Regions from separate parts of the Streptomyces sp. NPDC005494 genome, predicted to be linked through region 2. Evidence: riboswitches for the same ligand, from Rfam matches in the RefSeq annotation. Region 2 holds a riboswitch; the other holds the start of a gene.

Region 1 (4,358 bases), on a different contig from region 2:
CGTGGTACGGGACCACGTTGTAGAGCTTGCCGGAGAAGTTGATCTTCATGCCGTGGGTCAGGTGACCGCCGTGGGCCAGGTTCAGACCCATGATCGTGTCGCCCGGCTTCAGCAGCGCGAACATCGCGGCGGCGTTGGCCTGCGCACCGGAGTGCGGCTGGACGTTCGCGGCCTCGGCGCCGAAGAGCGCCTTGATGCGGTCGATCGCGATCTGCTCGACCACGTCGACGTGCTCGCAGCCACCGTAGTAACGGCGGCCGGGGTAGCCCTCGGCGTACTTGTTCGTGAGGACGGAGCCCTGAGCCTCCATGACCGCGACCGGAGCGAAGTTCTCCGAGGCGATCATCTCGAGGGTGGACTGCTGGCGGTGGAGCTCGGCGTCGACGGCGGCGGCGACGTCCGGGTCCAGCTCGTGGAGGGAGGAGTTGAGAAGCGACATCAGTGGGTCCCTTGGGTCTCAGTTGCCGGAGAACGCGGTGTACTCGTCGGCGGAGAGAAGGTCGTTCGGCTCCTCCGCGACGCGCACCTTGAACAGCCAGCCGCCCTCGAAGGGGGCGGAGTTCACCAGCGACGGGTCGTCCACGACGTCCTGGTTCGCCGCGGTCACCTCGCCGGACACCGGCGAGTACAGGTCGCTGACCGACTTGGTCGACTCCAGCTCACCGCAGGTCTCGCCCGCGGTCACCGTGTCACCGACCTCCGGGAGCTGGGCGTAGACGACGTCGCCGAGCGCGTTGGCCGCGTACTCGGTGATACCGACCGTGGCCACACCGTCCTCGACGGCCGACAGCCACTCGTGCTCCTTGCTGTACCGCAGCTGCTGGGGGTTGCTCATGACCTGAATTCTCCTGTACGCGGGGGAGTGCTGATGAACGGTGGTCTTACGGTGTGAGACACGACTGCGTCACGTGCGCGGGGCGCGGTGTCACTTACGGCGCTGGTAGAACGGCAGCGCGACGACCTCGTAGGGCTCGTGCGTGCCCCGGATGTCGACCGCGACACCCTCGGTGCCGGGCGCGGCGTGCGCGGCGTCCACGTACGCCATGGCGATCGGCTTGCCCAGGGTCGGGGACGGGGCCCCGGAGGTGACCTCGCCGACGACCTCCCCGCCGGCCACGACCTGGAAACCGGCGCGCGGTACCCGGCGGCCCTCGGCGACCAGGCCGACGAGCTTGCGGGGCGGGGCGGTCTCGGCGCGCCGGGCGGCTGCGAGCAGCGCCTCACGCCCCACGAAGTCGCCCTCCTTCTCGAACTTCACGACCCTGCCGAGGCCGGCGTCGAACGGCGTCAGCGCGGTGGTCAGCTCGTGCCCGTACAGCGGCATGCCCGCCTCCAGGCGCAGCGTGTCCCGGCAGGAGAGCCCGCAGGGGATCAGGCCGTACGGCGTCCCGGCCTCCGTCAGGGCCTTCCACAGCTGCTCGGCGTGGCCGGGGGCTACGAAGAGCTCGAAGCCGTCCTCGCCGGTGTAGCCGGTGCGGGCGATGAGCGCGGGGACACCGGCGACCGTTCCGGGGAGCCCGGCGTAGTACTTCAGTCCGTCCAGGTCGGCGTCCGTGACCGACTTCAGTACGGCGGGGGAGTCGGGGCCCTGGACGGCGATCAGCGCGTAGGCGTCGCGGTCGTCCCGCACCTCGGCGTCGAAGCCGGCGACGCGCTCGGTGAGGGTGTCGAGGACGAGCTGGGCGTTGCCCGCGTTGGCGACCACCATGTACTCGTCGCCGGCCAGGCGGTAGACGATCAGGTCGTCCAGGATTCCGCCGTCCTGCGCGACGATCATCGTGTAGCGGGCCCGGCCCTCGCCGACGGTGGCGATGTTGCCCACCAGCGCGTAGCTCAGGAAGGCCGCGGCCTGCGGACCGGTGACGGTGATCTCGCCCATGTGCGACAGGTCGAACAGTCCGGCCCGGGTGCGCACGGCGTTGTGCTCGTCGCGCTCGCTGGCGTACCGCAGCGGCATGTCCCAGCCGGCGAAATCGGTCATGGTCGCACCCAGGGACCGGTGCAGGGCGTCGAGGGCGGTCTGACGGGGGGCGGCGCTCGGGGCAGTGCTCATGGACATGGCTCCAGGGCATGACGACAGGGGATTTCCCTCCCCATCTGTCATCGGAACCTGAGAGGTTCGCCGAGAGCCCCTGAAAGGGTCCTGGAGGGGGCATCCCCTTCAGGGTCGGCTTGCACCTTGGGTGGAGCCGCGAAGCGGCCCGCTTTTCAGATCTGCCTCATCCACGCGGTACGGGGCCTGAGAGATTCAAGGGAGGAACTTGCTCCTTCGGCGCCCGGCGCACACGGTGTCCGGGACTCTCCCGCGCGGATTCAAACGGCCGGTATGCAGTTGGCGGGGTCATCATCGCACGCATTGCGGGAGAGTGGGGCGTTCAGGTCCGCACGGGTGCGGGTCACGACACGTGCGACCGGAAGCGGTTGTGCCGCATTACCTTTTCTTTACACTTCTTGGGCAGGTCAGTGGGTGACTCGGCAGGGGGAAGACGATGACGTTGCAGCGTTACGCGGCGACCGCGGGGGCGGCGCGCGGCGCGATGCCCCAGCAGCCGGGCGCACCCGCCCGGGAGCTGGGGGGCGGGCCGGCTCCGGTGGTGCGTGATCTGCGGGGCGGAGGCGCTCACGGCCCGGCCGTCCTGGACTTCGCGGCGGGTGACGTCGTCGTGGTCTCGGGCCTGCCCGGCAGCGGGAAGTCGACGTTGATCCGGCGGGCCGTGCAGGGGCACGCGATCGACTCCCAGGACACCCGGGACCGCTGGGCCGCCACCCTGCCCGCCTTACTCCCGTACGCGCTCTACCGCCCGCTGGTGCGTGCGGCGCACTACGCGGGGCTGTGGCGGGCCCTGCGCTCGGGCGTCTCGGTCGTCGTCCACGACTGCGGCACGCAGGCCTGGGTGCGGCGCTGGCTGGCGCGTGAGGCCCGGCGCCGGGGCAGGACCCTGCATCTCGTGCTGCTCGACGTCACCCCGCAGGTGGCCCGGCAGGGCCAGCGGGAGCGTGGGCGCGGTGTCTCCGGATACGCCTTCGCCCGTCACCGCCGCGCGGTGGGCAGGCTGCTGCGCGACACCGAGCAGGGCTTGCTCCCTCCGGGGTGCGCGTCGGCGGTGCTGATCGACCGGGAGACGGCCGGGGCCATCGGGCGGATCTCGTTCCCGGAGGCGCGTTCGGGGCAGGAGTAGGGACGACGGGCCGGACATTCGTGGTGCGGGTCCCGGGGGCCGGCGGGTGAGAGCCCCCGGCGTCACCGTTCGCATACGCACAGTTCGCGGCAGTCCGGCCACCTGTCCGCAATCTGGACGGTACGCGGGAGCCGGACGGGGCTCCGGCCTGCGGCACTGCGGGCGAGGCGTGAGCCGGTCTAAGGTTTCTGCCGCACCGCATGGCGAGAAAAGGACTCAGACACCGTGGACATTCCGGCCCAGGCGCCGCCCCATCCGTCGCAGGGATGGCCGGCCAACGAGCTCGAAGAAGTGCTCACCGCCTCGCTCGGCGTCCCCGGAGCGGCCGGCCGGCTGATCGAGGTGCTCGGCCGCAGCCAGATCTGGGTACCCCTCCCCAACGGCGGCGGCCCGGACAGCCCCGACCTCGACCTGCCGACGGTCGACATCGGCGGCGCCGCGTTCGTCCCCGTGTTCAGTTCGGAGGGGCAGTTCCTCCAGTGCGTCGGCTCCCACCTCTCCTTCACCGTCGCGCCCGCGCGCGAGTTCGCCCGCGGGCTGCCGCCGCAGCTCGGCATCGCGGTGAATCCGGGCGGCGCGGTCGGCGTGCCTCTTCCCCCGTCCGCCGTGGCCGAGCTCTGCCGGGCCGGGCGCACACCGCTGGACGGCCCCGCGAGCGGCGGCCGGGTGCGGTTGTACGAGCCGGACTGGAAGGAGGACCCGGTCGACTTCCTCGCCGCGGTGTCCGCGGAGTTCCAGGACACCGGCGTGGTGAGCACGGCGCGCAGGGCGCTGGCCAGCATCGAGGGCGACAGCCCCGTCCTGTTCGTCGGCGTCGAGTTCGCCACCTGGGAGGGCGCGGGGCAGAGCGCCCCGATGGAGGCGCTCGGCCGCGCGCTGGGCCGGATACAGGTGCCCTGGCCGGTCAATCTCGTCCTGCTGGACGTGGCGCAGGACCCGGTGGGCGACTGGATGCTGGAAAAGGTACGCCCGTTCTACCGGCGCGAGGGCCACTGAGGGCGGGGGCCCGCACCGCCACGTGGCGCCCGGAAGGTGTCGGAGGCGGCGCATAAGCTGGTTGGATGACGAGGCCGCCCCATGTGCCCGGGAGCGGGACGACAGCACCGCGAAGCATGCTTCAACAGCGGATCGAAGAGGGGCGGGACCCAGGGTGAGTGCGTCAGGCACGGGGGCGGCCGA
Region 2 (4,358 bases):
GGCGATCATCGTGTCGCAGAACCGGTCGAGCTCCGCGAGGTCCTCGCTCTCCGTCGGCTCGATCATCAGCGTCCCGGCCACCGGGAACGACATGGTCGGCGAGTGGAAGCCGTAGTCGATCAGCCGCTTGGCGATGTCGTCGATGCTGACACCCGTCGCCTTGGAGATCGGGCGCAGGTCCACGATGCACTCGTGCGCGACCAGACCGGCCGGGCCGTTGTACAGGATCGGGAAGTGCGGTTCCAGGCGCTTGGCGATGTAGTTGGCCGCGAGCACGGCGACCTGCGTCGCACGCTTGAGACCTTCGCCCCCCATCAGGCGTACGTACGCCCACGAGATGGGCAGGATGCCGGCCGAGCCCCACGGCGCGGCCGAGATCGGGCCGACACCGGTCTCCGGTCCCGCGGCGGGCTGGAGCGGGTGGTTGGGAAGGTAGGGCGCCAGGTGCGCGCGCACGCCGACCGGGCCCACACCCGGGCCACCGCCGCCGTGCGGGATGCAGAAGGTCTTGTGCAGGTTGAGGTGGGAGACGTCGCCGCCGAAGTGACCCGGCTTCGCGAGGCCGACGAGGGCGTTGAGGTTGGCGCCGTCCACGTACACCTGGCCGCCCGCGTCGTGCACCTCACCGCAGATGTCGGCGACGTGCTCCTCGAAGACACCGTGCGTGGAGGGGTAGGTGATCATCAGGACGGCGAGCTCGTCGCGGTGCTGCGCGATCTTGGCCCGGAGGTCCTCTATGTCGACCTCCCCGTCCTCGGCGGTCTTCACGACGACGACCTTCATGCCGGCCATCACGGCGCTCGCCGCGTTGGTGCCGTGCGCGGAGGACGGGATCAGGCAGACCGTACGGGCGTGGTCCCCGTTGGCCCGGTGGTAGGCGCGCACGGCCAGAAGACCGGCGAACTCACCCTGCGAGCCCGCGTTGGGCTGGATCGAGACGGCGTCGTAGCCGGTGACCTCGGCGAGGCGCTCCTCCAGCTCCCGGATGAGGGTGAGGAAGCCCTGCGCCTGCTCGGCGGGGGCGAAGGGGTGCAGCGCGCCGAACTCGGGCCAGGTGATCGACTCCATCTCGGCGGTGGCGTTGAGCTTCATGGTGCAGGAGCCGAGCGGGATCATGCCGCGGTCCAGCGCGTAGTCACGGTCGGCGAGCCGGCGCAGGTAGCGCAGCATCGCCGTCTCGGAGCGGTGCTGGTGGAAGACCGGGTGGGTGAGGACGGCGTCGGTCCGCAGCAGCCCGTCGGGCAGCGCGTCGGCCGTCCCGGCGTCCAGCGCCTCGATGTCACCGTCGGCGCCGAAAGCGGCCCAGACGGCGGCGACACACGCGCGGGTCGTGGTCTCGTCGCAGGCCACGGAGACGTGGTCGGCGTCGACCAGCCGGAGGTTGACCCCGCGCTCCCGCGCCCCGGCGACCACGTCGGCCGCGCCGCCCGGCACGCGGACGGTGAGGGTGTCGAAGTAGGCGCCGTGCACGACGTCGAGACCCGAGGAGCGCAGCCCTTCGGCCAGGATGGCGGCGAAGCGGTGCGTGCGCCGTGCGATGGTCCGCAGCCCGTCCGGCCCGTGGTAGACGGCGTACATCCCGGCCATGACGGCGAGCAGCACCTGGGCGGTGCAGATGTTGCTGGTGGCCTTCTCGCGCCGGATGTGCTGCTCGCGGGTCTGCAGTGCCAGGCGGTAGGCCTTGTTGCCGTCCGCGTCGACGGAGACGCCGACGAGGCGGCCGGGCAGGCTGCGGGCGAACTTCTCGCGCACCGCCATGAAACCGGCGTGCGGTCCGCCGAAGCCCATCGGGACGCCGAAGCGCTGCGTGGTGCCCACGGCGATGTCCGCGCCCAGCTCGCCGGGCGAGGTGAGCAGCGTCAGGGCCAGGAGGTCGGCGGCGACGGACACGATCGCGCCCAGTTCGTGCGCCTGCTCGATGACGGGCTTGATGTCGCGGACCGCGCCCGAGGCGCCGGGGTACTGGAGCAGCACGCCGAAGACTCCGCGCTCGGCGACCTCGGCCGGGATGCCGTCGGTGAGATCGGCGACGACGACCTCGACCCCGGTCGGCTCGGCGCGGGTCTCGATCACGGCTACGGTCTGCGGCAGCGTGTCGGCGTCGACCAGGAAGACACCGTTCTTCACCTTGCCGACACGCCGTGCCAGGGCCATGGCCTCGGCCGCTGCCGTGCCCTCGTCGAGAAGCGAGGCTCCCGAGGTCGGCAGACCGGTGAGGTCGGCGACCATGGTCTGGAAGTTCAGGAGTGCCTCGAGCCGCCCCTGGGAGATCTCGGGCTGGTACGGGGTGTAGGCCGTGTACCAGGCGGGGTTCTCCATGACGTTGCGCAGGATCACCGGCGGCGTGAACGTGCCGTAGTAGCCGAGCCCGATCATCGGGGTCAGCACCTGGTTACGGTCGGCGAGGCTGCGCAGCTCGGCCAGGACCTCCGCCTCGGTCCGCGCCTCCGGGAGGTTCAGCGCCTCGGCGCTCCTGATCACGTCGGGCACGGCGGCGGCGGTCAGCTCGTCGAGGGAGCCGTAACCGACCTGGGCGAGCATCTTCGCCTGAGCCTCGGCATCGGGCCCGATGTGGCGCTGCTCGAAGGGGATGCCCTGCTCCAGCTGGGAGAGCGGAGTGCGACGGGGGGTCATGATGGAGGCCTCCTGGTCTGCCACGACCTGCGAGGGGCGCCACGGCGTGGCTGCCCGTACGGCCTCCCCATCTGTCATCTCGACCTGAGAGCTTCACCGGCGCGCCCTGGGGCGTGCCGGCTTTCACCGTCGGTGAGGGCGGCGCCCGCCACGGCGCGTGCCGCACGGATTCCGCCCTGCTTTCCAGAGTGACCTCGTCCGTGCGGTACGGGGGCCTGAGAGATTCCGGGGAGGAGTTGCTCCTTCGGCGCCTCCGGATCGCTCCGGAGGACTCTCCCGCACGGGGTCAGCAGCCGGTTCCAGACTACCAGCGGGGCAGGAGAGGGCCGTCTCGAGTGGCCGATGCCCCGGATCTGGCCTTTCGTAGAGCCTGTGGAGCGCTTGCGACCACCCTGATGCAGTTGTGACCAGTGGGAGGCACCGTGCAGACCGACATCGATCCGCGCAGCCTGATCGGCCGCAAGGCCTTCGACCGTCAAGGTGCCAAGATCGGGACGGTGGACGAGGTGTATCTCGACGACGCCACCGGAGTACCGGAGTGGGCCGCCGTGCGCACCGGTCTCTTCACCAGGGACGCGTTCGTCCCGCTGGAGCCGAGCGAGTTCGTCGACGGCGCGCTGCTGATTCCCTTCGACCGGGCCCTGATCAAGGACGCGCCCGACTTCGGGGTCGGCCGCCACCTCTCGCCCGAACAGGAACTGCAGCTCTACCGCCATTACGGGCTGGACTCCGCCCCGTCGGCCGGGCCGGTCCCGGACCGGGACTTCGGCAGGCTGGCCGGCCAGGAGGAGTAGTCCGGCGCCTCCCGCACCAGGGGCAGGGGATCCACCGGCTCCAGCTGCGGATCGTCGATGCGGAACGTCCGCACGCGGCCGGGCGGCGACCACGGTTCCTCGAACCGCACCGTCACCCGTCCCACGCCGCTGCCCTGGACCCATCCGTGGCCGTGGATCTCGTGCCGGACGTCGTGTCCGGCGGACCAGCGCCGGACAGCAGGCTCTTCGGCGCTCTCCTTGACCGTCTCCGCCGCCGGGACGGGCCGCGCGTCGGGGGTGGCATCGGCCGCTGCTTCCTCGGCGATGTGCTCCGCCTCCGCGGCCTGGGCGAAGAGGTCCTCCTGCGTGAAGTCCGCCAGTCCCGTGACGCCGACCCCGAGCAGCCGCACTCCCCCGGTGGTGTCGACGCCCTCCAGAAGCCTCGCGGCGGCCTCCTTGACGACCGTGGGGTCGTCCGTGGGGCCTCGCAGGGTCTCGGACCGTGTGAGCGTGGAGAAGTCGTAGCGGCGCACCTTGAGGACGACGGTGCGCCCCGAGCGCCCCGCGCCCCTCAGTCGTCCCACGCACCGCTCCGCCAGCCGCTCCACCTCGTTCCTGACGCGCACACGGTCGTGCAGGTCCACGTCGAAGGTGTCCTCGACCGAGACGGACTTGGCGTCCCGTTCCGCGACGACGGGCCGGTCGTCGTGGCCCTGAGCCATCCGGTGCAAGGCCACGCCGTGCGCCTTGCCCAGCAGGCGCACGAGCTCCGCCTCGCCCGCCTGTGCGAGGTCGTCGACCACGGTCATGCCGGCGCGGCGGAGGTGGTCGCCGGTGGCGGGCCCTACCCCGGGGAGCGTGCGCACGGACATGGGTGCGAGGAGCTCCCGCTCGGTTCCCGGTTCGATGAGCAGCAGGCCGTCCGGCTTCGCCTCCTCCGAGGCGATCTTGGCCAGCATCTTGGACCCG

The links. Region 2 has a riboswitch for glycine ahead of gcvP (aminomethyl-transferring glycine dehydrogenase). Riboswitches for the same ligand answer to the same signal wherever they lie in the genome.
Region 1: another riboswitch for glycine. It lies ahead of gcvT (glycine cleavage system aminomethyltransferase GcvT); the one in region 2 lies ahead of gcvP (aminomethyl-transferring glycine dehydrogenase).

Annotation. Positions count from the first base shown of each region.
Region 1 covers NZ_JBIAJR010000003.1:753,991-758,348, forward strand. Annotated here, with positions in the region: gene glyA (serine hydroxymethyltransferase) at 1-439, opposite strand, end outside; gene gcvH (glycine cleavage system protein GcvH) at 458-835, opposite strand; gene gcvT (glycine cleavage system aminomethyltransferase GcvT) at 926-2,053, opposite strand; glycine riboswitch at 2,219-2,316, opposite strand; gene ACFYQ6_RS13335 (AAA family ATPase) at 2,490-3,179, shown strand; gene ACFYQ6_RS13340 (enhanced serine sensitivity protein SseB) at 3,405-4,175, shown strand; gene ACFYQ6_RS13345 (enhanced serine sensitivity protein SseB C-terminal domain-containing protein) at 4,330-4,358, shown strand, end outside.
Region 2 covers NZ_JBIAJR010000021.1:31,018-35,375, forward strand. Annotated here, with positions in the region: gene gcvP (aminomethyl-transferring glycine dehydrogenase) at 1-2,634, opposite strand, end outside; glycine riboswitch at 2,828-2,923, opposite strand; gene ACFYQ6_RS34490 (PRC-barrel domain-containing protein) at 3,057-3,428, shown strand; gene ACFYQ6_RS34495 (DNA polymerase IV) at 3,350-4,358, opposite strand, start outside.